Prochlorococcus marinus str. MIT 0919: one gene and its partner. The protein of the gene in region 1 interacts with the protein of each later gene in a pairwise test. Links are inferred from orthologs where the notes say so. Each region holds a gene or a part of one and is shown in the gene's direction. Other genes may lie near its edges.

The links.
Region 2: the proteins of rlmN (region 1) and ftsZ interact in binary tests that used the Escherichia coli proteins (3 or more experiments, as listed by UniProt). The link is inferred for Prochlorococcus marinus str. MIT 0919 from one-to-one orthologs.

Annotation. Positions count from the first base shown.
Region 1 is NZ_CP114779.1:912,352-928,244, reverse strand. The notes cover bases 402-3,245. They hold rlmN (23S rRNA (adenine(2503)-C(2))-methyltransferase RlmN), read left to right. Parts: upstream 402-1,210; coding sequence 1,211-2,281; downstream 2,282-3,245. Other genes in these bases: O5635_RS05240 (sodium:solute symporter family protein), read left to right, coding at 2,326-3,245; O5635_RS05250 (high light inducible protein), read left to right, coding at 1,062-1,214; O5635_RS05255 (DNA-directed RNA polymerase subunit beta'), read left to right, coding at 402-997. In the rest of the region: more of O5635_RS05255, read left to right, coding at 1-401; more of O5635_RS05240, read left to right, coding at 3,246-4,089; O5635_RS05235 (hypothetical protein), read left to right, coding at 4,141-4,266; O5635_RS05230 (HEAT repeat domain-containing protein), read left to right, coding at 4,293-5,102; O5635_RS05225 (DUF2997 domain-containing protein), read left to right, coding at 5,191-5,394; O5635_RS05220 (DUF1257 domain-containing protein), read left to right, coding at 5,394-5,786; O5635_RS05215 (ferredoxin), read left to right, coding at 5,796-6,182; O5635_RS05210 (aldo/keto reductase), read left to right, coding at 6,196-7,401; 16S rRNA (guanine(527)-N(7))-methyltransferase RsmG, read right to left, coding at 7,390-8,130; O5635_RS05200 (DnaJ domain-containing protein), read left to right, coding at 8,187-8,693; O5635_RS05195 (DUF3143 domain-containing protein), read left to right, coding at 8,671-8,937; bioA (adenosylmethionine--8-amino-7-oxononanoate transaminase), read right to left, coding at 8,946-10,217; bioD (dethiobiotin synthase), read right to left, coding at 10,356-11,006; O5635_RS05180 (methyltransferase domain-containing protein), read right to left, coding at 11,003-11,761; O5635_RS05175 (hypothetical protein), read right to left, coding at 11,764-12,474; O5635_RS05170 (aminotransferase class I/II-fold pyridoxal phosphate-dependent enzyme), read right to left, coding at 12,471-13,601; O5635_RS05165 (DEAD/DEAH box helicase), read left to right, coding at 13,726-15,893.
Region 2 is NZ_CP114779.1:724,517-740,402, forward strand. The notes cover bases 3,396-6,232. They hold ftsZ (cell division protein FtsZ), read left to right. Parts: upstream 3,396-4,173; coding sequence 4,174-5,292; downstream 5,293-6,232. Other genes in these bases: O5635_RS04035 (cell division protein FtsQ/DivIB), read left to right, coding at 3,396-3,995; panB (3-methyl-2-oxobutanoate hydroxymethyltransferase), read left to right, coding at 5,445-6,215; hemW (radical SAM family heme chaperone HemW), read right to left, coding at 6,184-6,232. Outside these bases: O5635_RS04010 (amidohydrolase family protein), read right to left, coding at 1-52; tRNA (N6-isopentenyl adenosine(37)-C2)-methylthiotransferase MiaB, read left to right, coding at 301-1,677; O5635_RS04025 (D-alanine--D-alanine ligase family protein), read left to right, coding at 1,715-2,776; O5635_RS04030 (hypothetical protein), read left to right, coding at 2,824-3,234; more of O5635_RS04035, read left to right, coding at 3,231-3,395; more of hemW, read right to left, coding at 6,233-7,407; O5635_RS04060 (PIN/TRAM domain-containing protein), read left to right, coding at 7,541-8,644; O5635_RS04065 (ATP-dependent Clp protease proteolytic subunit), read left to right, coding at 8,679-9,362; O5635_RS04070 (ATP-dependent Clp protease proteolytic subunit), read left to right, coding at 9,427-10,029; ilvC (ketol-acid reductoisomerase), read left to right, coding at 10,146-11,141; adenosylcobinamide-phosphate synthase CbiB, read left to right, coding at 11,159-12,154; O5635_RS04085 (sugar transferase), read right to left, coding at 12,162-12,800; O5635_RS04090 (glycosyltransferase), read right to left, coding at 12,917-14,116; O5635_RS04095 (hypothetical protein), read right to left, coding at 14,227-14,682; O5635_RS04100 (chlorophyll a/b-binding protein), read left to right, coding at 15,127-15,387; O5635_RS04105 (hypothetical protein), read left to right, coding at 15,448-15,663; O5635_RS04110 (hypothetical protein), read right to left, coding at 15,712-15,886. UniProt on the Escherichia coli protein: Essential cell division protein that forms a contractile ring structure (Z ring) at the future cell division site. The regulation of the ring assembly controls the timing and the location of cell division.

The DNA of each region.
Region 1 (15,893 bases):
TAAGAAGCAAGGCGTTGTCGAGATCAAGCAAGAAGATGACGAATCAATAGTTTTGAAAGTTATAGAGAGTGATGACTCCTTGTCTGAATATCCAATACTGCTTGGAAAGAATGTAATGGTAAGTAATGGACAGTCAGTTAATGCAGGCGAATCTTTGACAGATGGACCAATTAATCCTCACGAACTTCTTGAGTGTTATTTCGGAGATTTTAGAGATAGAAAGCCACTTATGGAAGCAGCTCAAGAAGCAATTGCAAAACTTCAGCACCGATTAGTTAATGAAGTTCAGAACGTCTACAAATCTCAAGGGGTTTCTATTGATGATAAACATATCGAGGTAATAGTACGCCAAATGACCAGTAAGGTACGAATAGAAGATGCTGGCGACACTACTCTTTTACCTGGGGAACTAATTGAGATTAGACAAGTTGAAGATACTAATCAGGCTATATCCGTCACTGGTGGTGCGCCTGCAGAATTCACACCAGTTCTTTTAGGTATTACTAAGGCCTCATTGAATACGGATAGCTTTATTTCTGCTGCTTCATTCCAAGAGACGACTAGGGTACTTACAGAAGCTGCGATTGAAGGTAAGTCTGATTGGTTAAGAGGCTTAAAAGAGAATGTGATTATTGGCCGACTTATTCCAGCAGGTACAGGTTTTAGTGGATTTGTCGAAGAATTAAAAGCAGAGGCAGGACCTCATCCAGATATTCTGGCCGAAGATCCTGCAGGCTATAGAAGGATTCAAAATTTAAGACCTGATTATACGGTTGATATGCCTGCATCAGCTGCTGTAAGTTCTACGTCAGTACTAGATGACCCTAGTGATGAAGATCTAGAAGCCACAAGAAGTAGGCATGGTATAGATCCTACTGCGAGTAATTTTGCTGCATTTGTAAGACCTGATGGAGAAGATCAAACACAGGAAGATCAGATGCCAGATCCAGCAGCATTAGAGGGACTTCAAGAAGAGGGCTTACTTTCAGATGAGTAAGAAAATTGAATAGGCATTAAAACTATGTTTTAACCTTAACTTAATTGTAGCTATCACAAATTAAATGCTTAAACCAAAACTAATTCCAAAAAGGACTTTGCCTAAATATGGTTTTCATGGACATACCGAGAAATTAAATGGTCGGTTGGCAATGATAGGATTCATTGCTTTGATTATATTAGAAGTTAAATTGGGACATGGTTTATTAGTAAGGTGATTGCTTCAGTATCAAAAGCAGAAAAGATTGTTTTACTAGGCAGAAATATTAGTCAGCTTGAGAAGCTTGCAAAGGATCATGGAGAGTCAACTTATAGAGGACGTCAATTGCATGAATTTGTGTATGGAAAGGGTGTAAAAAGTATAGAAGATATTTTTGTTTTACCAAAGTCATGGCGTAATTCTCTAAACAATCAAGGTTTTCAAATAGGACGTCTTAGAGAAATTAAACGGTTGGAAGCAAATGATCAAACAATAAAATTATTACTTGGAACTACTGATGGAGAAATTATTGAAACTGTTGGTATTCCTACAAAGAATCGTTTGACTATTTGTGTTTCCAGTCAAGTTGGTTGTCCTATGGGATGTAAATTTTGTGCTACTGGGAAAGGAGGTTTACAACGTTCTTTGGAAGTCAATGAAATTGTTGATCAAGTTCTGAGTACTAGAGAAGCATTTCAGCGACGAGCTTCCCATGTTGTTTTTATGGGGATGGGGGAACCTTTATTGAATATTGAATCTGTTTTGGATTCAATTAGTTGTATGAATACTGATTTGGGTATTGGCCAACGTCGTATTACTCTCAGCACGGTTGGTGTGCAAGGCACTCTTTCTCAGTTAGCTGAATTAGCTTTAGAACGTTTAGGTCGTGTGCAATTTACGCTCGCGGTCAGCCTTCATGCGCCAAACCAAAAACTGCGTGAAATGTTAATACCTTCTGCTAAGTCGTACCCGATTAGAGACTTACTTGATGATTGCAAGCATTATTTCTCTGTTACTGGGAGGAGAGTAAGTTTTGAATACATTTTATTAGGAGAAATTAATGACCAGATTCAACATGCAGAAGAATTATCTGATCTCATAGGTGGCTTTCAGAGTCATGTGAACTTAATTGCCTATAACCCAATAGATGAGGAAGATTTTCAACGACCTTCACTTGCAAGAATAAGGAAATTTATGGAAGCTTTAAGAAATAGGGGAATTGCAGTAAGCCTTAGATCTAGTCGAGGGCTGGATAAGAATGCAGCCTGTGGTCAACTACGGCGACAACATGCGTCTTTGATTTAGCTTTTCTTAATCAAGCTTTACCTCATGGGTAATTAAACAAATTTATGGCATTCATTGATTGGTTAATTCTTTTTGGCTATTTAGTAATCACTTTAATATTGGGTGTAGGGCTTTCCCATAAAAATCGTTCTGATACTGATTATTTCGTTGCAGGCCGCAGTTTGACAGGGTGGCTAGCGGGTGCTTCGATGGCAGCGACTACTTTTTCAATTGATACTCCTCTTTATGTGGCTGGAGTTGTTGGGACTCGAGGACTCCCTGGTAATTGGGAATGGTGGAGTTTTGGCTTTGCTCATATCGCCATGACTATTGTCTTTGCTCCTTTGTGGAGGCGTACTGGTGTAATGACTGATGCGGCTTTTACAGAGCTGCGGTATGGGGGCTCCTCTGCAGCATGTTTGCGAGCTGTCAAGGCTTTTTTACTTGCTATACCAATTAATTGTATAGGCATTGGCTATGCATTCTTGGCTATACGTAAGGTTGCAGAAGCATTAGGAATAGTAGATGGTCATCTTGTATTTGGACCCATCAGTGACACTCTGCTTTTCCTTATTGCTGTAGCAACACTATTGCTTGTTTATACAGTTGTTGGAGGGTTATGGGCTGTTGTTGTTAATGACTTTATTCAATTGATTTTAGCTCTCATAGGTGCATTTGCACTTGCTTTTGTAGTGATTCATGCTTCAGGAGGGATGGGACAAATGCTATCTCAACTTAAAGATTTAGAAAGGCCCGAACTACTCTCGATTTTCCCTTGGAGATGGACAGAAAACCGTTTTGAATGGATTGGTGGAGCTGGTATGAGTGTCTCAACGTTTTCAGCATTTATTGCTTTGCAATGGTGGAGTTTTAGACGCAGTGATGGGGGAGGAGAGTTTGTTCAAAGATTGCTTGCCACTAAAGATGAGAAACAAGCAAAGTTTGCAGGATGGGTATTTCTAGTTGTCAATTATCTAGTGAGAAGTTGGTTGTGGATTATCGTTGCTCTTGGTGCGATTGTGCTTCTTCCAGCGCAACAGGACTGGGAGATGAGTTATCCCACGCTTGCAGTTCAATATCTGCCTCCAGCCATATTGGGGATAGTAGTTGTGTCACTGGTGGCAGCGTTTATGAGTACTGTGAGCACTTCAATTAATTGGGGAGCAAGTTACTTAACGCATGATCTTTATCAACGGTTTTTAAGACCATCAGCTCGGCCAAAAGAATTGCTTTTTTTAGGCCAAATAACTAGTTGCATGTTGCTTGCTTTAGGCATTCTTACCGCTTTAATAAGTGACAGTATCGGAACTATTTTTCGTTTAGTAATAGCTATTGGAACTGGTCCAGGAGTTGTGCTTGTCCTGAGGTGGTTGTGGTGGCGGGTTAATGCGATAGCCGAATTGGCAGCAATGATATCTGGTTTTGTTGTAGGACTTACAACATCCATAGTCCCAATTTTCAGGATAGAAGACTATGGCGTCAAACTGCTTTTTACAACTGGATTTACAGCAATTATTTGGTTAATGACGATGATGTTAACCCCCCCAGAATCAGATGAGGTTTTAGAAAAATTTGTAATCCAAGTTAAACCACCAGGACCTGGATGGAAGGTCTTACGAAGGAAGTTAAATGTTGAACCAGTTGATTCTCTAAAAGATTTATTTATAAGCTTTCTTATGAGTATTGGAATACTTTTTGGTGCTCTTTTTGCGTCAGGGTCTTTCTTGCTACATCAGGAAAGGGGAGGTTGGATTGGGTTAATAGTGTGTGGTTTTTGTCTTGTTTCTACCAATAGAAATCTATTTAGAAGAACTTTTTTTAAATTATAAGTTTGGATATTTCTAAGATTGAAGCAAAATGGTTGAAAATGTATTTCAATTGTGAGTTTTCTTCGTTCAACAATCTTGCCAATACTAATTGTAGGTCTATTTGCAGTGGCCTTCTTGGCCGTAAGTGCTCGGATTTGGCTTCCTGGTGACATGCTTGCTCCCGCACCAGTTGGTTGAGTTGCTAAGACTTTTAGAATGAATTTATGACTCAAGAGAATTTCAACTTGAATGATGATGGTCTTTTGAAAATGACCATTGATCCGGAAGTCCTTGCTAAAGAATTAGCAGCTGAACTTCAAGGGGATCCTTTGGATGATATTGATTTAGATGCTCTAGATTCAGATCAAGCAAAAGTTGCAAATGATTGTGAAGCAGGTCTTAAATGGTTGCAACAAGGTCATGAAGAACGTTTACAGGGATTAAGAGTGTTTTGCGAGCACAGAGATCCCAGGTCTTTGCCTTTGTTAGTACCTTTATTGTCAGAACCTTGTCCAGTGGAGAGGATGAGCGCTGTTTATGCCCTTGGTAGGAACCCTTCAGCTCGTGCAGTGAATATTCTTCTTGAACTCTTAGAGAAAGACGAGAATGCATATGTAAGGAAGGCTGCTGCATGGAGTTTGGGTAATTATTCAAATGCACCAGTCATGAAGCCTCTTATTAATTCTTTAAAAACAGATATAGCAGCTGTACGTTTATGGGCGGCTAGCTCTTTAGCTGAAGTTGGCTTAAGTTCTACTGCTAATGCCACTGAAGTTGTGACTGAGTTATTAATAAGCTTGAAGATTGATGATGAACCAGTTGTGCGAAGTAATTGTATTTGGTCACTTGGGAGATTATATGAACTAATTTCTGAAAACTTCAAGGTTGAATTCATGGATGCTTTAATTTTCTCTTTGCTTAATGATTCGGAAGCTTCTGTTAGAGATGAGGCTCGAGTTGTATTGGAGCAAATAGATACACCTGAGGTTCAGGCTCGAGTAAAATTGGCCCTTGAGGAAAGGAGTTTGTTTTGATTTGTGATTTTTAATATTTCGATGTTACAAATGAACTCACTACTTTGACCCATTTTATATAGCATTTAGTACCTTCATTTTCTGATGCATGCCTCAGCGCATTTTGCGATTTCGAATTCGTCAAGATGGCGTTGTTGAAGAATCGGTTGATGGAGTGGTTGGAAAGTCATGTAATCAGTTGACAGAGAGGATCGAGGCTGCAATTGGCAGCGTTGAAAATCGAGCTCTGAAAGCAGAGGCTTATCTTGAAGAAGAAGTTCAATCTCAGTCAATTTCACTAGAGATCTCCTGATGTCCCACTTCAGTACTGTCAAAACTCAGCTACGTAAAAGAGAGCCCTTGCTTCAAGCACTCCATAATCTTGGATATGTCCCGCAAGAGGGAGAACAGCTTGTTAGAGGCTATAGAGGCCAAACAGTGAAGGCTCAAATGTCAATTCAAATGCCTCATGGCGGTGATATAGGTTTTCGTTGGAATGAAACTTCAAAAGCTTATGAACTAGTAACAGATTTAGATCTTTGGAAACAGCAAATTCCCGTAGATAGGTTTTTAGCAAAATTAACTCAACAATATGCTTTAACAACAGTACTCACCGCAACAGCTGAAGAAGGATTTGAAGTAGCAGAAACAAAGAATAATGTTGATGGTTCAATTGAAATAGTTGTTACACGCTGGGACTCTTAAGCTTAACTCTTGACTAATAATTCTTCGATAGCTTTTGAGGTAAAGGTTTTCGAGGATCCCTCTATAAATGGTAGAGAACCCATCCTGGGAGGGAAGCTTCGCACAAAAGCTGTATGGGTTGATGAATCAACTTGTATAGGTTGTACTTATTGCAATTCAGTTGCGACTAATACATTTGCAATGGAAAGCATTATGGGGAGAGCAAGGGCTTTTCGTCAGGATGGAGATACTACAGAGGTTATTCAAGAGGCGATAGATACTTGCCCCGTAAATTGTATTCATTGGGTTAAATTTGAAGAACTAGATGATTTACGAGCAAAGTTGGAAGAAAATGGTGTACATCCCTTAGGAATGCTTCCAAAAATTTCAAGGCGGGTGCAGCCTTCGAGCAATTGATAGATTTTGATTAATGCAGATCAAAGTACCAACAAGACGTTTTGGACGTACTCAGATAAATATGCCAATCCTTTCTGTAGGTGGGATGCGTTTTCAGCAGAGCTGGACGGATTTATCGATTAATGCAATAGAAAATAAAAATCAATGGGAATTGGAGGCTGTATTAGAACATGCTAAGGCACATGGCTTGCACCATATAGAAACAGCTAGGCACTATGGAAGTTCTGAGCTTCAATTGGGTTTGGCAATGCAGAAAGTTGACGACTCAGAACGTATCATTCAAACAAAAATCCCACCGAGAGATGATGCTAGTGAATTTGAGCGAGAACTAGAGTTGAGTTTTCAGAAATTAAACTGTAAGAGGATTGATTTACTTGCTATACATGGTCTAAACCTTGATGAACATTTAGATCAGACAATCAGGCCTGGTGGATGCCTAGAGGTTGTTCGAAAATGGCAATCTAGAGGGTTAATAGGTCATGTTGGATTTTCGACGCATGCTGCGACGGACTTAATTATTAAAGCTATTGAGACTAACGAATTTGATTACGTAAACCTGCATTGGTATTTTATTTTTCAAGATAATGAACCTGCAATTAAAGCTGCTAATAAATTGGATTTAGGAGTATTTATTATTAGTCCTACTGATAAGGGTGGTCACCTACATTCACCATCTCCAGACCTTTTAAAATTATGTTCCCCATTGCATCCAATTGTCTTTAATGACCTTTTTTGTTTGCAAGATAAACGAATTCATACGATTAGCATAGGAGTAGATAGCCCTGCAAATTTTAAAAAGCATTTAGAAGCAGTTGATTTGCTAAATACATCTATGGAATTGATCCCAATAATTCAAAAACGTCTACTTTATGCTTCTAGAGTGGCATTGGGTAGCAAATGGCTTTCCACATGGAAAGTAGGCTTGCCAAGCTGGAATGAAACCCCAGGGGAAATTAATATACCTGTGCTGCTTTGGCTTTATAACCTTATGGAATCATGGGGGATGGAAAATTATGCTAAAACCCGTTACAGGTTGTTAGGTCAAGCTAATCATTGGTTTCCAGGAGCTAATGCTGACCATTTAGACCAAGAGGTTTGTGAAAATGATTTAAAAGAGGCTTTATATAGAAGTCCTTGGCAAGATGAAATTCCTAATTTGCTACGCAAATTAAAATATCATTTGGGAGGTGATTCTATAAAAAGATTATCAGGTACCTAACGGCCTTTTTGCTGGTATTCCAATTGATCTAGGGTAATTTAAAGGACATTTTTCTACACTCATGAGTGTGATTGCATGTCTAACTCCTTTCTCTTCAGGAAGATAAATGCTTTCTATATTTGTTATCTTTGCCTTTAAATGCTTGAGAGCGCTGTTTAGGTCGTTGTGATCACTTTGGCTCCACTGCCCTTTATATAGGATTGCTTCACCAGTTGATGTTAAAAGTGGAACTAGATATTCGGCTACGATAGGAGCGGACGATACGGCTCTGGCAACCGCTATATCATAAAATTCTCTACAGCAAGCATTTTGCCCTGTGATTTCTGCTCTTTCCGTTCTAATACGTACTCTTTCTCTTAATCCAAGTGAATCTACAATGGATTGAAGTACTTTTGTTTTTCGACTAGTTGAATCTACCAAAGTCAAATCCGCATATGGCAAAGCTATTGCAATTGCCAGCCCGGGGAAACCGCAACCTGTTCCGATGTCAACAATTTTTTTAGATGATGTTGTTTGCAATTCATTTTTTATAGGCCATAGACTATCAATAACTTGTGAGACCCAATAGTCACTTCCATAAAGAAGACGGGTTAGATTGATAGAATTATTCCATTCTTGTAAATGAGATTGCAGTTGAAGAAACTGTTGAAATTGCTTTGAGGATGGTACCCAGTTGATTGTATCCCAGATGAAGCAGGCTTTATTTGAGTAATTGTCCTTAATGGGCATAAATAAAATGCGATTTCATTTCATGCTTGTAAATTAAATATGTCATACATAAGGCTTTGATTCACTCTGGTAGCTATTACGAATTGTTGGGTGTTTCTCCATCAGCTGATCCTCAAACTTTGAGGAAGGCTTTTTATCGATTAAGTAAAGAGTTGCATCCTGATACTACTTTGTTACCAGTCGAAGAAGCAGCGCGAAAATTCCAAGAGGTATATAAGGCTTATGAATTGTTGTCAGATCCTAAACGAAGGGAAAATTATGACCGAATCCTTCGTCATGAAAACTTGGCACAAGTCAGTTCTACTAATTTCCCAGGATTGTTATCTAAGCTTTCTACTACGAAGAAATTCGAAACTTCCCCTCGGAGGAGCTTATCTGGTGGTGAGTTGCTTTCCTTATTTCTTTTGTGTGCAGCTCTTTTAATTAGTTTGTTCTTAGGTGTAGGGTTTGCTTTAGTTAATGGCCGGGAATTACAAGTTCATCCCAGCTGGCTTAGTACTCAAGAATCTTTGATTGTTATTACTCCTTTGAGACCTAGATATGCTCTCACTTCCCCCAGCTAAAACCCCTTTGAATCAACATTCTTTAGGAGCTTTAGAATTTTGGCTCTCTGAGCTTGGTGCTACAAAAAGTGAGGAAGACCCTTGCATTTGGTTTTGGGTCTTCGCGCAATGGTCAGCAGAGATAGAGGTTGGGCAAGATGAATTACGTGTAATTTGGATTAAAGGTGAGCAAAAAAGTCAATTTGGATTTCCTTATGGTCTTTCAAGGCAAGATGTGGAAGATGCCTTGAAGCAAGGACCATAAGATTTAACTTAGAGCTCCTCAAGACCTTTCTCGATAGTTGTATAACACTTTTCTAATTGTGAATCACTAATACAAAGCGGTGGGAGGAGGTATACAACATTACCAAGAGGTCTAATAAATACATCATGATCTAGTGCGTATTTTTTTAAGGCTTTCCCCGCAGCATTTAAATAGCCTCCTCTCCCGTTGGCTTTGATGTCAAAAGCAGCAATAGTCCCGGTAAGTCTGGGTTTTGTTACTTTTGGAGTAGAGACTAATTTCTGTAAATGAGGTAAGTGGCGTGATTCAAAGCTGGTGTAGGCCAAGGGAGTTTTTTCCAGAAGATCTAAACTTGCATTAGCAGCAGCACACCCTAAAGGGTTAGCTGTAAAACTATGGCCATGCCAAAATGTTAGACGTGGGTCTTCGCCTATAAATGTTTGAAAAATTTCCTCCTTCGCCATCGTGACCCCCATTGGCAAGAAACCACTAGTCAATCCTTTTGAAAGGCTCATGAGATCAGGTGATATATTTGCACGATGGGATGCAAATAAACTGCCACATCTACCAAACCCCGTCATTACTTCATCAGCTATAAGAAGTGCTTTTGATTCTTTGACAACTTTTTCAACTTTTTTTAGAAACTCTGCTCTCACCATTGCCATACCTCCAGCACCTTGTACTAAGGGTTCAAGAATTACGGCAGCAGTAGGTTTTTGTAATAGTCGTTCTAGAGATTCAATGACATTATTTTCTTTTTTTTCAACATCTGCATCTCCCCACCATGTCGCTGGCCATGGGACTCTGCTAACGGGGAATAGCTTATCTTCGAATGATTCATTAAATAAGTTACGCTCTCCAACTGCCATGGCTCCAAAAGTGTCGCCATGGTATGCGCCTTCAAAAGCAATGATTTGATGCCTTGGCTCATTTTTGTTTTGCCAATATTGGCAAGCGATCTTAAGAGCTACTTCAACAGCAGTTGAACCGTTATCAGAAAAAAACAATCTTTGGAGGCCGGTTAAATTTCCCAATCTTTTAGCCAGTCTTTCAGCTTGAGGATGCTTGAAATCAGCAAAAATGACTTGTTCTAGTTGCTTGGCTTGCTCGGCAATTGCATTTGCGACATATTTGTTTGAATGTCCGTGAAGTGTTACCCACCAACTACTTATCGCATCAATAACTGATGGCTGCCCCTCTAGTTCTAGGAGCGCATTTTTACCACTTAGTACTCGCCTCTGGGGTGTCGAAGATGCAATTTGTGTAAATGGTGGCCAGATGTTTTCATCCCAGCTAGTCATTGTTGAGTTAATTAGATTCTTAAGTTGATTTCAAGGGGCAGAGCAGTATGTTCCTAACCTTTTTAGAGTTATGTGAAGAGCTCTCTATTGATACTAGTAGTTCTTCAAATGTTTTTACCTCTTAATTATTAGCTAAAATTATTTCTCTAGCAGATTTCTAAGGCAAGTTCCAATATCTTGTCTGAGCCATTCTTTTTGAAGTACTTCTGGAGAGACGGTTTTGAATTGAGGTAATTCAGCGAGAACAGGGATATTGCCTAGTTGCTTTAAAGTTTTTGGGTTGTCTTCATGTGAAGGCCCATTGAGAACAAGACCTAAGATTGGAATGCTGCGCTTATTTAATGCCTCAATACTAAGCAATGTGTGATTCAGAGTCCCAAGCCCGCTCTTTGCAACCAGTACTATTGGTAAATCCCATTTTTTAATTTGATCAATTTGAAGTAATTGACGATTGAGAGGGACCATCAAGCCTCCTGCAGTTTCAATAATTAGGGGTTTGTTACTCAAAGGTAGTGTTAATTTGCTTTGGTGGATTAATTGATTTTCTTTTTCTGCAGCCCAATGAGGCGAAACGGGAGCTTTAAATTTATAGGCCTCTGGCAAATATCTTTCTTTAGGGAGGTTTAACAGATCGCATATTCTTTTAGTGTCCCCACCACCTTCTAGTCCACTTTGAATTGGTTTCCAATAAATACCTTCTAAACCCTGTACAAAGAGACTGCTAACTATTGTCTTCCCCACATCAGTTCCAGTGCCACAAATGATGAGATGAGGAGGCTTTGAATTCATTTTTGAGCCAAAAGTATTTGTACTAACCATGTGAGCTGTGGCTTATTAGAGTGGGTAGATTTTGGCCAATTATTATATAGCCTTCGCCAATGACTAATTTTAAGAGACTTCTTTGGGGTTGTGTGAGCTCCTACTTTTATTATTGGTTTTAATAATGAAGCAATTTCAACCTCTGTTTGAGTATACCTTTCTAATTCGTTAAATCGAATATTTTCGGTTGGGATAGCATTGGCTAGTGAAATGCTTGAAGGGAAGTTCATTGCGGTACAGATTACTTTCGCTGACTTTGCCGCAGCATGCCATTCTGGGAAGCACCCTTTGACTGGAAGAGCAATCGCTAGCCAACCGCCAGGTGCTAAAGCAGAGAACCATTGCTGAATTTTTACTCTGGGTTCGGTTAGCCAATGGAGTGCAAAGTTAGAGGCAATTAGATTTGGAGATCTTGATAAGTTTGTTGGTAGGCCTAATTCAAGATCCCACAGCTTTAGTTGCTTTTGAGGAGAATGTTGTTCAAGCATTTCCTTTGCTCCATCTACTCTAATAACTAATTGGCTAGGGTGTAAATCCTCTAAGATATCTGCTAATAAACCTGTCCCGGAACCCAGATCAAGCCAAATTCCTGGATTGATATTTTGATGTAAACATTGCTTCGCTAGCTTGTGTGCAAATATTTTTTGAATAACAGCAGATTGGTTGTAATTATCGGATGCCTCCTCAAAGTTTCTAATAATATTGCTATGCAAGTCTTTCCCCATTTTTAAGACTCCAACCAAGCTCTTACTTTTATTATTAAGTCTGATGAAATGATTGAATGTCCTTGCCCCTCTATAGTCCAATTTTCAGGTTCTTTGTTGAGGTATTTATTGAGATCTTTTAACAGATTATTTATAGTTATGGGCAGCAAAATGCGATCTTGATCTCCATTAATCACAAGAACCTTTACATTCTTTGATAATCCTTTTGGTAAAGAACTCGTATTAATTAGTAAGTTTAAGTCTGATTGAAGTCTTGCTTTCCCTTCATCTGTGATTCCCTGTTGGATTGGTCCTTCAGGTATTTGGTTTATTGAATGAGGACTATTAGCTTTTTCTAAAAAAGATAAAAGCATTGTGTTCATTGAGGACTGCTCCAAATGCTTTTGCATGCCAAGCAAGCCTATTTTCAAGGCCCGGTTCTCTTTACCGGTGGGGAGGAAGCGACTAAAACTATTTAATAAAACAATATCTGTAGCTTTACTATATATTTCCTTTGAGATGAGATGTGTACCTAGAGAGTGGCAAATTAGGACTCTCTTTGTATCCATGCCTTTGCAAGTGTCGTTAACCCATGATGGATTTAAAGGCTTCCTTTGCCCGTAGCCTCTTTCTCCACTTTGCCAAAACCATTTATTTGCAATGAAATAAGGTTTCCACTTTGCCCATTTATTGCTATCACTGCACCAGCCATGCATAGCTATTACTTGTTTCATTTTGAGCCTAGTGAAGACAATAGCTTTTCAAGAGTGTCTGACGGGAGATCTTTTCTTAGTACAAGTCTTAAGCGTGATGTCTCTTCTGGAACAGTAGGGGGTCTTATCGCAAAGCTTAGTAGACCTCTTGTTTCTAATTTATCTTGATATTCAAGAGTAAGTTTATCTTCTCCAATAATTAACGAGAGTATTGGTCCACTGCCAGGGGGTGTGTTCCACCCTTGTTTTGCTAAAGCCTTTCGCCAATTTTGAGATTCTTTTTGGAGAAGGTGTCCCCAATGTGGATTCTTTTTAATTAAATTCAAAGCTTCCAATGCCGCCGCTGCTAATGGAGGAGCAAGTGCTGTTGTATATCGAAACGCCCCACTAGTTTGAATAAGAATATCTCTAATTGACTTGTTACTTGCTAAAAATGCTCCACCACTGCCAAAGGCTTTCCCAAATGTTCCACTAATGATCTTTACTGGTTCTGAAATCTCGAAGCATAAACCCCGTCCTTTAGATCCCATAACCCCAAGAGCATGAGCTTCATCAACTATCAGATTCGCATTGTATTGATTGCATAAGTTAGAAATTTTCTTTATTGGAGCAGTAGTCCCTTCCATGCTGAAAAGACTTTCCGTGAGTACTAAAGGATTCTGATCAATATGCTCTTTAAGAATTCTTTCTAGATGATTCATATCATTATGGATAAATCGTTTCAGTCTTGCCCCACTTGCTTGTACACCAACTAATAAAGAATGATGTATCAAACGATCTGCTATTACTATTTTGTTCCGATCTGTCAATGCAGTAACAGCTGCAATATTTGCTTGGAATCCACTTGGGAAAAGGAGAACCGATTCTCGCTGTAACCATTCGCTTAATGCATTTTCAAGCTCTAAATGTATTGGTCTACTTCCAGTTAAAAGACGCGAACCACCAGAACCAACCCCTTCAGATTTCATGATCTTGTTGGCTGCTTCAATGACATTTGGGTGCCGACTTAAGCCCAGGTAGTCATTACTTGCAAGGTCAATAAGAGTAGTTTTTTCTTTGTCAGGATAGATGGTGGTTAATTCTGTTGAGTTCTTTCCTAGAGCAAGGGTCCTTAGCTTTCGAATTCTTGATGGAGGGATTTTGTACATTTTTTTAGTTTGATGTCAAAGGCATTACCCGTTTCAATGGATGAATTCAAATTTAGTATTTGGATACCTTAATCTTCTTGGAATAATTCAATTAGAATAATTGCTCTTAGCTCACTAAGATTAGATTAATGAGTTCAGGGGGAGTGTTACGACTTCAGGCGACGTCGTTAATAAGATTCTTGATCCTCAAGAAATCTTCCCATTTGAATTGGATGATTTCCAGTTAGAGGCTATCGATGCTTTAAATCAAGGTCATTCAGTAGTGGTGAGTGCTCCTACTGGTTCTGGAAAAACATTGATTGGTGAATATGCTATTCATCGGGCTATTGCTCATCGTCAAAAAGTTTTTTATACAACCCCCTTAAAAGCACTTTCAAATCAGAAGCTTCGAGACTTTAGAAATCAATTTGGCCCAGAGAATGTTGGGCTGATGACAGGTGATCTAAGCATGAATAGAGAAGCATCGGTTGTTGTGATGACTACTGAGATTTTTCGCAACATGCTTTATGCAGAAATTAATGACGATGTTGACCCTCTCCTGGATGTTGAAACAGTGGTGTTGGATGAGTGTCATTATATGAATGATTCTCAACGAGGTACTGTATGGGAAGAGTCAATTATTCATTGCCCCTCTACTATTCAGCTTGTTGCGCTCTCTGCCACTGTCGAGAATGCTGGTCAACTTACAGATTGGATAGAAGAAGTTCATGGCCCAACAGAATTAATTTTTAGTGATTTTCGACCTGTACCATTGGAGTTCAGTTTCTGTAGTGCGAAAGGTTTACATCCACTGCTAAATAATAATGGCACTGGTTTGCATCCAAATTGCAAGGTGTGGCGCCCTTCAAAAGCTCACAAAAGGAAGAGTCGTTTTTCAAAGCCACCTCAACCTGAATCACCACCTTTAAAATTCGTAATTAAAAAAATTGCTGAAAGACAAATGCTTCCAGCAATTTATTTCATATTTAGTAGACGTGGATGCGATAAAGCTGTTCAAGAATTGGGATCCACCTCCTTGGTAAATGTTCAGGAGAAGCAAGCGATTCAAGAACGTCTTAATTTATATGTAAGGACTAATTCAGAGGCTGTCCGTGAAGGTATTCATTCAGAGGCTTTACTTCGGGGGATTGCTTCACACCATGCAGGTGTTTTGCCAGCTTGGAAGGAGTTGATAGAAGAGCTTTTTCAGCAAGGATTAATTAAGGTTGTGTTTGCAACTGAGACTTTAGCTGCAGGGATTAACATGCCAGCACGCAGCACAGTTATCTCTGTGCTTTCTAAACGAACAGAGAATGGGCATCGTCAACTAATGGGGAGTGAATTCCTGCAGATGGCCGGCCGGGCAGGGAGGAGAGGCCTTGACTCGCGTGGAGATGTTGTAACAGTACAAAGCCGTTTTGAAGGAGTTCGAGAAGCAGGTCAATTAGCTACTAGTCGTGCTGATCCTTTGGTCAGTCAATTTACGCCTAGTTATGGAATGGTTCTTAACCTTTTGCAAAGATACGATCTCGACAAATCAAAGGAGTTAGTTCAAAGAAGCTTTGGACATTATTTGGCGGGCTTAGATTTGGTTGAGGATGAAGCGATAGTGGAGGAGTTGAAAAAGCAGTTAGAAAAATTACAAGAAATTGCTGGAGAGATTCCTTGGAATGACTTCGAAACTTATGAGAAAAGAAAAGGTCACCTTAAGGAAGAAAGGCGACTCCTGCGCATTCTTCAGAAGCAAGCAGCAGAAATTCTAGCTAATGAGCTTACGTTGGCTTTGCAATTTGCAAGTATAGGCTCACTTGTAACTTTGAAAGCACCTCCTTTTCATGGACGTATTACACCTGCTGTGATCGTTAAAAAACAAAATGGACCTGGTCAATTTCCATTGCTTTTATGCCTCACAGATGAAAATGTTTGGACTTTAATCTCCTGTAAATCTGTAGTGAGCCTGCATGCAGAATTAACTTGTCTAGAAGTGAGTACCTGTGATTGCCCTAGTCTTTGGAAGTTAAATGAAATCACTCATGGGAATCAAGAGAGTTCTCAATTGGCATTCGCAATCAAAACGGTTTCCAAGTCTCATGATATGAGAACCCCTCAGTATGATTTAGCTGGTGAGGTTCTTTCCCAAGCAAAGCTTGTTAAAACATTAGAAGAAGAATTGGAATTGCTCCCAGCACATAAATGGGGAGATCGTAAAAAATTAAAAAAACATCGCAAACGTATGAATGAGTTGGAATTGGAGATAAACAATCGACAACAATTAATAGCACATCGTGCTAGTAGGCATTGGAATACTTTTCT
Region 2 (15,886 bases), 200 kb from region 1 along the record:
CCAAAGCCTCAAGAGAAGAAATATCTAAATCTGACGTTTTTTTGTCAATCATTTCACTGACGGTAAAGGCGAATTGGTAAATTTATATATACACGGCGGGCGTCGCCAAGTGGTTAAGGCAGCGGCTTGTGGCGCCGCTATTCGGGGGTTCGAATCCCCTCGCTCGCCCTTGTAAAACAATTTTATGGAGTTTAAGTTTTTATCAAAGCTAAAAAGTCCTTCACAACCGGAATATTAAGAGCTCTATGAACTTTTAGTAACGGATCCTTTCCAACTGTGTTATCAACCAAGCCAAATTCTATAAACGAACCACCTCAAAGGAATAAGCCCAGCAGAGGTAGTTATTGGATAACCACTTTTGGGTGCCAAATGAATAAAGCAGACTCAGAACGAATGGCTGGGATTCTTGAAAGTATGGGTTACCAAATAGCAGAAGCTGAACTCAAAGCAGACTTAGTTGTTTATAACACTTGCACTATTAGAGATAATGCTGAACAAAAGGTTTATAGCTATCTAGGACGTCAAGCTCTAAGAAAAAAATCATCTCCTAATCTCAAATTAGTTGTAGCAGGCTGTGTAGCTCAACAAGAAGGTGAATCCCTTCTTCGTAGAGTTCCCGAGCTGGATCTCGTTATGGGACCCCAACATGCAAATAGGTTGGAAACTCTTTTAAATAAAGTTGACACTGGTCAACAAGTAATCGCAACCGAAGAAAGTCAAATATTAGAAGATTTGACGACTGCTAGAAGAGATAGCAACGTATGTGGATGGGTAAATGTTATTTATGGATGTAATGAAAGATGTACATATTGTGTAGTTCCAGCAGTGAGAGGGAAAGAACAATCAAGAGTTCCTGAAGCAATCAAAGAAGAAATAGAAATACTTGCCGACAAAGGCTATAAAGAAATAACACTGCTTGGACAAAATATTGATGCGTATGGGAGAGATTTACCAGGCATAACTTCTCAAGGGAGAAGAAAAAATACATTAACTGATTTACTTTATTTTATTCATGATATCGAAGGGATCAAACGCATTAGATTCGCAACGAGTCATCCAAGATATTTCAGTTCTAGATTGATACACGCTTGTTCGCAATTACCAAAAGTTTGCGAGCATTTTCACATCCCTTTTCAGAGCGGTGATAACGAGATTCTTCAAGAGATGGGTAGGGGATACAAAATAGAAAAATACAAAAGAATAATCTCTCAAATAAGAGAATTGATGCCGGATGCTTCTATCAGTGCAGATGTAATCGTTGCTTTCCCAGGAGAAACCAATCATCAATTCCAAAAATCCCTTGAACTTGTTGAAGAAATTGGTTTTGATCAATTAAATACAGCAGCTTATTCACCTAGGCCCAATACACCTGCTGCATTAAGACCCGATCAAATTTCCGAAGAAGTAAAAATAGACCGCTTAAGAAAACTAAATGCTTTAGTAGAGAAAACAGCCAAAGAAAGAAATAAACGCTATCAAGGACAACTAGAAGAAATCTTAGTCGAAAGTATTAATCCAAAGGACAGTAGACAATTAATGGGAAGGACAAGGACAAATCGACTAGTTTTCTTCCCAGGAGAAGATTCTAAAAGCAAATCGTATAAACCAGGAGATTTAGTTAACGTAAGGATCAAAGAAGTTCGATCCTTCTCGTTAAGCGGGGTAATTGCGATATAAAAAAGACCTTTTACCGAACACTTAATTTCGATTTTATATGTCTAATCCCCTAATAAAAGTAGGTATTATTTTTGGAGGTGCTTCTAGGGAACACAATGTCTCCATTAAATCGGCAATAGCAATAGCAAACTCCTTACAAACAAGAACTAATTCAAACCGTTTCAAAGTGATTAACAATTATATTGATCACAAAGGTAGATGGTGGGGTGATCCGGTAGCAGCTAAAGCATTAGGGAAAGGGTATGAATTGAAGGAAGAAGATCTTCCAGACCCATTACCAAAGGAAGGGTTTAGAGCTCTACCGAAATGCACAGAAGAAGTAGACGTATGGTATCCAATACTACATGGACCTAATGGAGAAGATGGGGTAATTCAAGGGCTTTTACAATTAACAAGCAAACCTTTTGTTGGGTCTGGAGTCTTAGGCTCTGCGTTAGGCATGGATAAAATTGCGATGAAAATCGCTTTCACAGCAGCAGGTCTACCTCAAGTCCCATACTGTGCTTGTGAAGCAAATGAACTATTACAGCCAGATAGTCTTTTGTCGTTAATTAAAAGAATTGAGAACCAATTGGGATACCCCTGTTTTATAAAACCTGCCAACCTGGGGTCTTCAGTTGGTATTAGCAAGGCATACAAAAGAGAACAACTTGTAAAAGGCCTAGGAATTGCATCATCTCTTGATAAAAGAATTGTTGTCGAGAAAAGTGTTATTGCTAGAGAACTTGAATGTGGTGTTCTAGGCAAAAAAGACATTCGAACTTCATGTGTTGGTGAAGTTCGACATCATTCAGATTGGTATGACTATGAAACTAAATACACGGAAGGTTTGAGCAAAACCTTGATTCCGGCACCTATCTGTGAAGAAACAACGAAGCAAATTCAAAACTTAGCTTTAAAAGCATGCAAAGCTATTTGTGCCGAAGGTCTTGCAAGAGTTGATTTTTTCTATAGAGAAGAAAGCAACCAAATCTGGATCAATGAAATAAATACTTTGCCTGGGTTTACCAAACAAAGCATGTATCCAATGCTATGGAGAGAATCTGGGTTAGAGATGCATGAATTAGTCTCAATATTAGTTGAAACAGCTAGAGAATGAATTAGTTTGATTTCACTGGTGCCTAGAGAAACACTTTTACTAAAACTATGACTCATGGCTTGCTCTGGTTCCCTCTATTAATAGTTTTTTTACTTTTAGCCTCGCTTGGGTGGATAGAAAGAAGAAGGCAAAATCTTTTTAGAAATTGGGCTAAAGATTCAGAACTGGCAAAGCTAGATAGTTCTGGTGCAGCACGATTAAAAGATGGAATACTTTGCTGGAGCAGTTTCGAAGCAGGAAAATTCAGCGACCAAGACTCTTTTGAAATTAAACAATTAGAACTTGTTGAACTCATGGCGCTTAGCTCAGGCGAAGCACCTCTTACTAGTGAATCCCAAGGCCAATGTCGATTAAGATTAATCGGCTGCGGAAAAGAAATAGATGTCCCATTTTCAGATGCTGAAAGAGCTCGGCAATGGATGGGGCAACTTATGGGAAAAGCCCGTTGTGATCTATGAAGAAATTAAAACCGAAGAATTCATATGATCCAAATCTTCCCTCTACATTGATTTATCTTTGGAGAGTTTTCTTTTTTATTTTCGCATCCTCATTTTTAAGTTTGTGCTTAATCAACAATGGCTGGGAAGAAATTAATGCAGAGAATATTCAAATTAAAGGCAACAACTATATACATAAGAAAAGAATTGTCAGACATTTAGGAATCAAACTACCCGTCCCATTATTAGAAATAAACCCTAAGCAAGTTGAAGAAAGTCTGCTGAAAAAACTTCCCATAAAAGTAGTTAGGTCTAGCCGGAGGATCTATCCTCCAGGGATCTACCTTGAAATTCAAGAGAGAGAGCCAGTAGCAAAAGCAACTCGCATTGGCCCACAAGGGATTGAGCAAGGGTTGATAGATAAAGATGCCCATTGGATAGAGCTTGGTGATCCTCTTCAGTCAAGGTACAAAATCAACGACCTGAGTCTTTCTATTGATGGCTGGATGAAAAGTCATCAAAAATGGATTGCATACATTTATCAAAACCAAGACAAGCTAAGAAATCCTCTGCAAAAAATAATTTTGTCCCCAAATGGAGAAATCAGTCTTAAAACTAAAGACTTTGAACTAATTGAATTGGGCTACAACCCTTCTATCCTTAGAGAGCAAGTTTCAACAATTGTTTATCTGACAAAGAACTTACCTAAAAGGTTTACAGACGATTTACAAACGACTATTGATTTAAAAGATCCTTCTAGGCCTAAATTACTTTTCAAATAAGATAAATTAGGCTCCCTAGCCTTAATTAGGATTTTATTTTCAAAACTAAGGTTAAAGAAAAGTCAGTGATCACTGATTTTACGCCCACTTATATCTAGACTTTATTGAAAAAGCCAACAGAACTCTCTCACTAGTTCATAATGCACAAAAAATTAGTATTTAAATCCTTCATATGGTCATGGGCATGGGCAACAATTTAGGGCTTTCCAACGTTGAAGGCATTCAACCAAGTCAAAACGCCCGGATAGAAGTAATTGGTGTTGGAGGTGGAGGCAGCAATGCTGTTAACCGAATGATTCTCAGCGACCTAAAAGGGGTCTCATATCGTGTCCTTAATACAGACGCTCAAGCGTTGCTTCAATCCTCTGCTCAGAACAGAGTTCAACTTGGTCAAACTTTGACTAGAGGCCTAGGTGCTGGAGGGAATCCAAGCATTGGCCAAAAAGCCGCAGAAGAATCTCGTGCTGATCTTCAACAGGCACTAGAAGGGGCAGATTTAGTATTTATTGCAGCGGGCATGGGAGGGGGCACTGGCACTGGAGCCGCGCCGGTGGTAGCTGAAGTTGCCAAAGAGACTGGAGCCCTTACCGTTGCCATTGTTACCAAGCCCTTTAGTTTTGAAGGGCGGCGAAGAATGCGTCAAGCCGACGAAGGGATAGAAAGACTTGCAGAAAATGTTGACACATTAATTGTCATACCAAATGATCGATTAAAAGATGTCAATGCAGCTGCTCCTCTCCAAGAAGCCTTTCGCAATGCAGACGATATACTAAGAATGGGCGTCAAAGGCATTAGTGACATAATCACTTGTCCTGGGTTGGTAAATGTTGACTTTGCAGATGTTCGATCTGTCATGACTGAAGCTGGAACGTCTTTACTTGGCATTGGTTTTGGCTCAGGACGATCTAGGGCTGTAGAAGCCGCTCAAGCTGCAATAAATAGTCCTTTACTTGAAGCCAGTCGCATTGATGGTGCTAAAGGATGTGTTTTAAATATTACTGGAGGCAAAGATATGACCTTGGAAGATATGACATCAGCATCTGAAGTGATTTCAGATGTAGTGGACCCAGAGGCAAATATTATTGTAGGTGCAGTTATTGACCCGGAACTTGAAGGCGAAGTCCAAGTAACTGTCATAGCAACTGGATTTAATGGCAGCCAGCCTTATAAAAATCAAAGGTCAAGCTCTAAACTGACACCTCAATCTCTTTATAGGCAAAATACAAACAAAGAACCTGGAGCAAGTATTCCTGAATTCCTTAGACTCAGACAAATTCGAAGAGAGTCTGATACTTAAGTGTTGAATTTTAGGTGACCCGGATTCCACGCCTGCTTTAAGCATCCCGTTTGGCTGCTACCTTCCGGTCCTGACCAGATATAGGCGTTAAAGCCGCATGGGCCGAGTCTCCTAAATTTTAGCAATTACTCCCCCTTTAGCAGAAAAGCTAAATGATCCCAAAGGAATTAGTTCGATTCAAAGAACTTAGAAAACCAATCACAATACTTACTGCCTGGGATAGTATTTCATCCTCAATAGTCGAAGATGCTGGGGCAGATGTAGTTCTAGTAGGGGATTCGTTGGCAATGTTTGTCCATGGACATACAACAACATTGCCCATAACACTTGAACAAATGCTTCATCATGCTCAAGCCGTTGGAAGAGGGTTTAAAAATCCAGTTGATAAGCAACCTTTAGTAGTTTGTGATTTACCATTTCTCAGCTATCAATGCGGAGAAGATAAAGCAGTTTCAGCTGCTGGCACTTTACTTAAAAACTCATGTGCATCTGCAGTAAAACTTGAAGGCGCTGAAAGAGAGGTGCTTACAGTTATAAATCGATTAATTCGTATGGGTATTCCAGTAATGGGGCATCTTGGATTAACTCCTCAATCAGTAAATAATCTTGGGTACAAAAGACAAGCTGAAGATCCTATTAGCCAAAACAAACTCATTGATCAAGCAATTCAATTGGAAAATGCCGGATGCTTTGCAATCGTTCTAGAGCATGTCCCAGATAACATTGCAAAGAATCTAAGAGAAAAATTGATTATTCCCGTTATTGGAATAGGAGCTGGAGATCATTGTGATGGGCAAGTAAGAGTAACGGCTGATTTACTAGGGCTCACAGACAAGCAGCCCCCCTTTACAAAGCCCCTAATAGAAGGAAAAGAATTATTTAGTCATACTCTTAAGCAATGGGTAAAGCAACAGCATCTTTAGGAAGGGAATCCCACCACAAAAGCATTTCCACAAGCACATGATTACTAACATCCATTCCTTCAGGATCGTGAAGAGCAAATCTTGAGCCTTTACGCTGTATCCATCCCCTTTTCAAAGAATCCTTCCAATACTTTTCTAATTCTTCTAAGAATGCTTTTCTTTGAATTGGATTCCAACCCCAATCTTCAGCTAATTCTTCAAAATCAATTCCTTCTCTACGACGAAGTCCAACAATGAAAAGCTCATCCAAATCGATTGGCTGTTGATATAAATGCTGCAAAGATTTATCAAGACCATAAGTTTCTTGAGTTAATAACCAAGCTTCATATTCAGAGCGTTTCTTTGGTCTATGCAATCTTTTACCCCAGGGGCAACTAGCAGCACCTAAACCTACCCCCCACCAACCTGCTCCACTCCAATAAACTCTGTTATGCCTGGAAGCATGTCCAGGCAGAGCATAATTTGAAATTTCATATCTGGCATAGCCAGCATTCTTCAACTTAGAGCTAGTTAATTGAGCTACATCCGCTGCAAGATCATCATTGGGTAAGTTCAATTCTCCACGAAGTTTTCTCCAAGCGAAGACTGTTCCTTTCTCAATAGAAAGATCATAAATAGAAAGGTGTGGTGGACAAATTTCTAAAATCATTTCCAACTGTTTTTCCCAAAAAGCAAGATTATGTCCTGGAAGGTTTTGAATAAGATCTAAGCTCCAGCTATACATTTCACCTTGCTCAAAAAAAGCAGAAATCCATTCGCAAGAGTCCAATAATTGATTGGAATCATGGCGTCTACCAAGCGAAGCTAAAACTTCATTATCAAAACTTTGCGCCCCAAGGCTTACTCGATTAATTCCAACACCCAGATATTCTTGAAGTTTTTGCTTATTAAAACTTGCAGGGTCTATCTCTAGAGTAATTTCAGCACCATCTTGAAAGCCAAAATGTCTTTCAAGGCGACCCAACAATGCAGATATTTGCTTTGGACTCAAAATAGAAGGAGTTCCACCGCCTATATAAACTGTTGACAAAGGATAAGCTTTGGGAATCAAGGCAACTTCTCTAAAAAGAAGTTCTAAGTAAGCTTTAACTGATGCACTGCCTGAACCAAATTCTCCATCTGCAAAATCTCCTAAAGGGACTATAGGAAAGTCACAATAGAAACAGCGTCTATGACAAAAAGGAATATGCACATAAATACTTCTGGGACACTTCACAGATATACCTATAAATCATTCCGCAAAGGTATTCGTATCTTTATTGGCGAATGCCTGGTATATGAATCATGCTGCATGTACAAAAGAACAGGTCCCTAATCTTAATTTCATGGTGGGATTGCTAGTCCTCATTCTATTCTTGATTGCTGGGATAGCCAGTGCTTGGTTTGGTCGTGATTTTATACCAGAAACTTTATTTGATAATTTCCAAAATCCCGAGATTCTGATCTCAAGCATTGGAGGATTAATAGGTCTTATCACAGGAATATTGTTTCAGCAGTTAAATAAAAATCTTACCAAGCAAACAAAAGATACTCCTACAGATCTACTTGTAAGTCGCGCATTAGGTCTAATACTTGGTCTTCTTGTAGCAAATTTAATTTTAGCTCCAATACTTTTATTGCCTCTTCCAAAAGAAGTTTCTTTCATAAAGCCCTTAATAGCAGTTCTAAGTAATATTTTCTTTGGAGTTCTAGGCTATAACCTTGGCGAGATTCACGGAAGAACATTTCTTAGGCTATTGAATCCAAATAGCACAGAAGCCCTTTTAATTGCAGAAGGGATTCTTACTCCTGCAAGGGGTAAGATTCTAGATACAAGTGTAATTATTGATGGCAGGATTAAAGGCCTACTTGATTGTGGACTAATTGAAGGGCAAATAATTGTTGCTCAAACTGTCATTGAAGAATTGCAAAAACTTGCCGATTCAAGCAATACAGAGAAGAGGTCAAAAGGTAGGCGGGGACTTAAGTTACTAAATAATTTGAGGGAAAGTTTTGGAAGAAGACTAGTTATTAATTATACGAAATATCAAGGCAATGGTACCGATGATCGACTTTTAAAACTAACAGAAGAAACCGGGGGGACATTAATTACTGCTGATTTCAATCTTGCTCAAGTTGCACAAGTTAGAGAACTCAAAATCTTAAATCTTAGTGATTTAGTTATAGCACTGAGGCCAGAAGTACAACCTGGTGAAAAATTAAACTTAAAAATCGTTCGAGAAGGGAAAGAAGATACACAAGGAGTCGCTTATCTTGACGATGGGACAATGGTAGTAATTGAAGGTGCTAAGAAATTAATAGGAGAAAGATTAGAAGTTATCATTACTGGAGCTCTCCAGACACCATCGGGAAGAATGATTTTCGGGAAACTGGAAAGAGATCTTCCTGCTAACAAATCTGATAAAAAAAAGCCCTCTTCTGGTCAGTAATAGCTAGGCTCAAATCCTGGACAATTTGTTTCATATGACAGTCTCTGCTCCTTACTACGGTGATTCTTCAGTTCTAAGAACACCGCCACCTGATTTACCTTCATTACTTCTTAAAGAACGAATTGTTTACTTGGGGCTGCCTTTGTTTTCTGATGATGATGCAAAAAGGCAACTTGGAATGGACGTAACCGAATTGATTATTGCTCAACTTCTATATCTTGAATTCGACAATCCGGACAAGCCAATTTATTTCTATATCAACTCCACAGGAACGAGTTGGTACACAGGAGACGCAATTGGATTTGAAACAGAAGCTTTTGCCATCTGTGACACTATTAGCTATATAAAGCCACCAATTCATACTATTTGTATAGGTCAAGCGATGGGCACCGCAGCCGTAATCCTTTCTGCAGGGACAAAAGGACAAAGAGCTGCCTTACCTCATTCATCAATTGTTCTTCACCAACCAAGAAGTGGCGCACAAGGACAAGCAACAGATATACAAATTCGTGCAAAAGAAGTTATTCACAATAAGCATGCGATGCTTGAAATCCTTTCAAAAAATACAGGGCGGAGCATAGAGCAACTATCTAAAGATTCGGACAGAATGAGTTATTTAAACCCTCATCAAGCTGTTGAATATGGATTAATTGACAGAGTTTTAAAAAGTAGAAAAGATTTACCGACTTCCCTACCAGCCAAAGGATCAACCTCTTGAGAATGATGCCTCCATAAAAACTTACTTGGTCAATCTCTTTAATTCCATTACCTAAATCATCATCATGCCAATTGGTACTCCAAGTGTTCCGTATAGACTTCCTGGAAGTCAATTTGAACGATGGGTAGATATTTACACAAGACTTGGCGCAGAAAGAATCTTATTTCTCGGTCAAGAAGTTAACGATGGTGTTGCGAACAGTCTCGTAGCTCAGATGCTTTATCTTGACTCTGAAGATAGTACAAAACCTATTTATTTGTACATAAATAGTCCTGGAGGTTCTGTCACTGCAGGTCTAGCCATATACGACACTATGAAATATGTAAAAAGTGATGTAGTTACAATATGCGTTGGGCTTGCGGCTTCGATGGGTGCATTCCTTTTGTCAGCTGGTACTAAAGGGAAAAGACTCGCGTTACCCCATAGCCGAATAATGATTCATCAACCTCTAGGAGGGACCTCACAAAGGCAAGCAAGCGATATAGAGATTGAAGCCAAAGAAATACTGCGCATCAAAGAAATGCTAAATATTTCGCTGGCTGAGATGACAGGTCAAAGCTTTGAAAAGATTGAGAAGGATACTGACAGGGACTACTTTCTAAGTGCTTCAGAAGCCAAAGAGTATGGATTAATTGACAAAGTTATCTGTCATCCAAATGAGGCTTAGTAATCTAATAATCACAATATTTCTTAGAATTATCAAAAGTTTTTTTAGAAGCGTTTAAAACTTATACGCTATCTTTCTAAAGCTCTGCACTAATAGAACACTAAACCTGCAACCGAATGGCTCAACTCTTTTACGATTCAGATGCTGATCTAAGCCTCCTCAATGGGAAAACTGTTGCAATCATTGGCTATGGATCGCAAGGACATGCACATGCTTTAAACCTTAAGGATAGTGGTGTCAACGTTGTTGTAGGCCTCTACGACGGAAGCAGGTCTGCCAACAAAGCAATCGCAGATGGGCTGGAAGTATTAAGTGTTTCAGATGCCTCGGAAAGAGCTGACTGGATAATGATTCTTTTACCCGATGAGTTCCAAAAAGATGTTTACAAGAATGAAATAGAAAAACATCTAAAGCCTGGCAAAGTTTTAAGTTTTGCCCATGGCTTCAACATTCGTTTTGAATTAATCAAACCGCCATCCTTTGTTGACGTGGTAATGATTGCTCCTAAAGGCCCCGGACATACGGTGCGTTGGGAGTTCCAAAATGGTCAAGGGGTACCAGCTTTATTTGCTATTGAACAAGACTCTTCAGGTAAAGCAAGAGATCTTGCTATGGCTTATGCAAAGGGTATAGGTGGTACCAGAGCAGGTATCTTGGAAACCAACTTCAAAGAAGAAACTGAGACGGATTTGTTTGGGGAACAGGCTGTTCTATGTGGAGGACTATCTGCATTAGTCAAAGCTGGTTTCGAAACTCTTGTAGATGCTGGTTATCAACCAGAACTGGCCTATTTCGAATGCTTACATGAAGTTAAATTGATTGTCGATCTAATGGTCAAAGGCGGTCTTACTGCTATGCGCGATTCCATCTCAAATACAGCTGAATATGGCGATTATGTTTCCGGACCTAGGCTCATTACTTCAGAGACTAAAAAAGAAATGAAAAAAATCCTTCAAGATATTCAAGACGGAACATTTGCAAAAAATTTCGTGAAGGAATGCGATGCAGGTAAACCAGAAATGAAAAGGATACGAAATGAAGATGCCTCTTTACCTATTGAACAAGTAGGCAAAGGTTTGCGTTCTATGTTCAGCTGGCTAAAAACAGACTGACACATCCTATTTCGTTAATTTTTGGCGCCATATTGCTTGATTTAGCAATAGGAGATCCTCGGCCACTTCCCCACCCTGTAGAGGTTATGGGGTTAATTATCAATAATTTAAGAAGAGTAGTTGAGAATTTAGCTAGAAATAATCATTTAGGACTAAGGATAGGAGGTTCATTTATAACTTTCGTTATATTCTCTATTACAATTCTCATTGGATGGATTACTGAACAATATTTGCTTTACAGACTTTCACTGCCACCTTTTATTAGTTCAACAATACTTATATTTTTTTTAGCAAGTTCATTGGCAGCAAAAAGTTTATCTAAAAGTATTTTAAAGGTAATTGATAACTTAAACAATCAATCATCCGAACAAAGAATCGAGAAAGCACGTAAAGAGCTAAGCCAAATTGTCGGAAGAGACGTCTCGCTATTAAACGAGAAAGAAATCTTGAGAGCAACTGCAGAAACTGCAAGCGAAAATGGTGTAGACGGAGTTTTTGCACCTCTTTTTTGGATGGGAATAGGAGTATTTTCTTGGCAAGTACTATCTCCTTCTTTACCTGGTCCTTTAGCTTTAGCTTTAGGGTTTAAAGCCAGTAGCACGATGGATTCTATGCTTGGCTACAAGAAAGGAACCCTTAAGTGGCTTGGGACTGCAAGTGCAAGACTTGATGACCTATTAACTTTTATACCTTGCAGATTAGTCGTTATAACATTGCCATTAGTCACGAAGAAATGGAAAGACACACCTTATCTAATAAGGCATGCAATCAAAGATGGTTCTAAAGATCTATCTCCAAACTCAGGTCTTTCAGAAGCAATTTTTGCTTACTGCACAGAAATAAAAATGGGCGGGGAGAATATATACAAGGGCGAAACCATAACCAAGCCAATTCTTGCGGGAAATTGCAGCGAAGCAGATCAAAAAGGTATTTTAAAAATTTTAAACCTGATTATTAGACTTGAAATATTATGGCTATTTTTAATAGGTTTTATATCCCTTATTCTTAAATAGATTTAATTCAATAAGCTCCTCTATCTCTTGGAAACAATAAAACAAAAATGGTTCTTATAATTATTCTAAAGTCCATCAAAAGACTCCTTTTGCGTACATAAGCAATATCTAGATCTACTCTTCTTTTATAACTTAAATTATTTCTACCACTAATTTGCCATAAGCCAGTTATACCAGGCTTTATAGCATTGACTTCATTCATACATTCTCCATAACGAATTACCTCTTCCTGGATAATAGGCCTAGGACCAACAACACTCATATCACCTTTTAATACATTTATAAATTGAGGCAACTCATCAAGACTTGAACGTCTAAGGAATTTACCAACAGGTGTCACACGTGGATCATTTCGAATTTTAAAATCTCTCTCAAACTCTTCCCTAAAATTAGGATGATTTTCAAGAAGATTATTTAAAATATCTTCTGCCTCAGGGTACATAGTACGAAATTTTATACATCCAAATTTAGATAAATTACGGCCAACCCTTTCTTGTTTATAAAAGACTGGTCCAGAAGAGCTTATTTTCACAAGTAAACCTATTAAAATATATACTGGAGAGCCTATTAACAGGACTGTCAGGGAGAAAACAATGTCTCCTGCCCTTTTAAGGCTTCTATCATACGAATGCTTTGTTTTTACCATTTTAAAAATTTAATACCAAATAGAATTGACAACAGAAGTTTATTTTATGCTTACATTCATTAGATGTTTCACCTTAACGTCAAACATAGCAATTATATGTTCTTAAGGCACTCTCATTATTCTTCAGTTTGAGAGTAAAATCCCAAATGGTCTTTATATGACTTCATCAAGAAGGAAGAAAGGCGATTGGAAAACACTTCTGGTCGAAAGTTTTGCGCCCAATTATTAATTCTTTCAGAACTTAATTTTGTGTATAGTTTTTGTTCCTCAAACCAAGAAACTGCATCAAACAAAGATTTTTCAGTTTGCTCTGGGAATAGCACTCCAGTGGAGGCAGTTAGATCCTTTTCAAAATATCTAACTGTATCTAAAAGCCCTCCTTTCGCCAATCCGATCACAGGCGCTCCTGCCGCCATAGCTTCAACCGGAGCTATGCCAAAGTCTTCTATACCTGCATATACATAAGCTCTACATCGTTCCATCAACCTTTCCACCTTCTCCTTTGATTGGAACCCAAGAAGCTCGACAGTAGGGCCAGCAAGTTGTTTTAAATACCCATAATCAGGACCATCCCCTACAACAATTAAAGGTAAGTTCAGCAAATTAAAAGCTCGTATTACAACATCAACTTTCTTATTTGGAACAAGTCTACAAAGACATAAATAGTAATCATCCCTATCTCTCTGATATATAAACCGCTCAACGTCAACTGGGGGATGGATAACAATGGCTTTACGGTGCCAATACTTCATCACCCTTCTCGCCGTAAACCGCGAATTGGCTATAAAGCAATCAACCCTTTGAGCACTAAGCTGATCCCATTGTCTAAATTTATGCAATTGGAACCTAATCAAAGGTTCCAAACCAGCTTGACTTAACGAAGATCGTTCCAAGTAAAGATTCATCTGATCCCAGGCATACCTTGCTGGCGTGTGTACGTAACTAATGTGCAACTGGTCAGGCGACGTAATAACTCCTTTGCCTACGAGGTGACTACTACTAATCACAAGGGGGAATTCAGAAACATTTATTTGCTCAATTGCATATGGCAAAATTGGCAGGAATTTCTGTACGTTATTTGCTCCAAAAGGCAATTGTTGAATCAAACTGGTTTGAATCGACCTTCCAAAAAGCCAACTTTCTTTCCTTTTACTTTCACTCTCTGTTAAAGAGAATAGTTGAGCTTGACTACCTAGAGAAGAAATTAATTTATCAATAGAACAAACAACCTGCTCGGCACCTCCAACCGATCGAGATAAGAACCATTCATGCACAAGTGCAATGTTCTTTGGTAACACATTAGATTCTTTTGAGATCAAACTCTAGGGCTCCTGTAAAACCTTCTCAAAATAGTTAGGTACAGTTTATTCATAACAAGAAAGAATTTTAAGATATAAAAAGTGCAGAAATGAAATTGACAACAAGGCTATTGCAAAGAGAAGCCACCAATCAAGCTCTGAGGTATATCGCTACTTATAAGAGAAAGGAATATTAAGCCACTAGCGAAGGATACTAAAGTGACATATCTCACATAACCTGTTTTTCTTGGCAGGCGAAAGTACGAGGTTGTTAACAGTAAAATAACAATTAGGCCAACAGTGATCAAAGCAACCTCAGAGGATTTATCTACAGCTAAGTGTAGTTTTAGGCTTTGATTTAAAACATCAGCCTGCCAATCAAGAACTATTCCAGATTCATGGCTCAATAATAAAAATAGGCTGATTAATGTTGATGTTAATATACTAATAATAGATAAAAAAGTAACAGGTTTAGAAAGCCTGTTCATTGTTCTATTAAATAGCAGAAGCAATAATGCTATAAAAACAGAAATAGCCAAAGGGGATGCTGGGATCAACCAAGAAGCTTCAAATAAAGAATGCATTAGCGTGCTTTACTTCTAACTGCAAACCCAAGCTCCTTAAACAGTTCAACAGATCCTATTAACGCAAGTACTGCAAACGAAACACCGCATACAATTGGAACAATAGCTTCCATGACTAACCTCATTTAATTAAGTCCTAGCAAGAAACGATGTAAATGACCATATAATTTAAGAGAAGTCAAAAGTTATTCAAATACCAGTCTAAGGTTATCTATAGAATGACATTAGAATACAACCAAAATACTTCTTTCAAAAGTGACTTACTACATTTGTCTTTTTCTAATTATCCTTCTTGTTTCTTATACAGGGTATAGATTAAATGCACATGAGAAGAATTATTTAACTAGCAAGTCGGTTCGAATGATAAAGAAACTCAGAAAAAAAAGAAAAAGACGTAGGAAGAGCAAATAGAATTGATTGGTAATTTAAAAATCCTTTTTGGCAATGACTAAACCAAGCAAAGAGCAAGAAGAACAAATAATCAAACAAACTATTCAAAAGAATAATGAAACAGCATTAGAGAGCAGAGAGAATGCAAGATGGCTAGATAATTCAGGACAATCTGTAGACCAAGTTTTTGGCTTTAATGAAAATGCAGAGTTAGTAAATGGAAGAGCAGCTATGTTTGGCTTCTTGATGCTTATAGTAACTGAAATAGTCTTTGGCGGACAAGCCGCAACTCATAGTATATTTGGTCTAGGTTAACTCACCATCTTTATAAGAGTTTCTAAACTATTTAATTAATCTAAATCATTCTAAATAACCATGAAAAAAGAAGATTGGCTTGGGATTAGCTATGTATCTATTTGGGTAATAATATGGGGAACTCTTGGTTCTTTAATTGATTACCCTTTGCTTCAAAAGAATATCTACGCTGCCGGATCAACAGGGCAGTATTCAACATTTACAATAACAGCTTTAATATCGATTGTTATAGGGGCCCAACTCTTCTCTAATTTCATGAATAAGTTTGGGAAATAAAATTAGTCAAACTCATACAAGTTAATCAATACGAAAAAAACGTTTTTTTTAATATCTATATCTTTTCAACACTTTTGCAGGCTTCTCATCTAAATGATCCTCAAAAAGCAACCATTGCCTTGTTTCAAGATCATGGTCGCAGCCAAATTTCTCATCCTGAGCAAAGCTGATTTTGAGGTCAGAGTGACACCGTTGGTCAGCCTCAAATGCCGATAAAAATTTA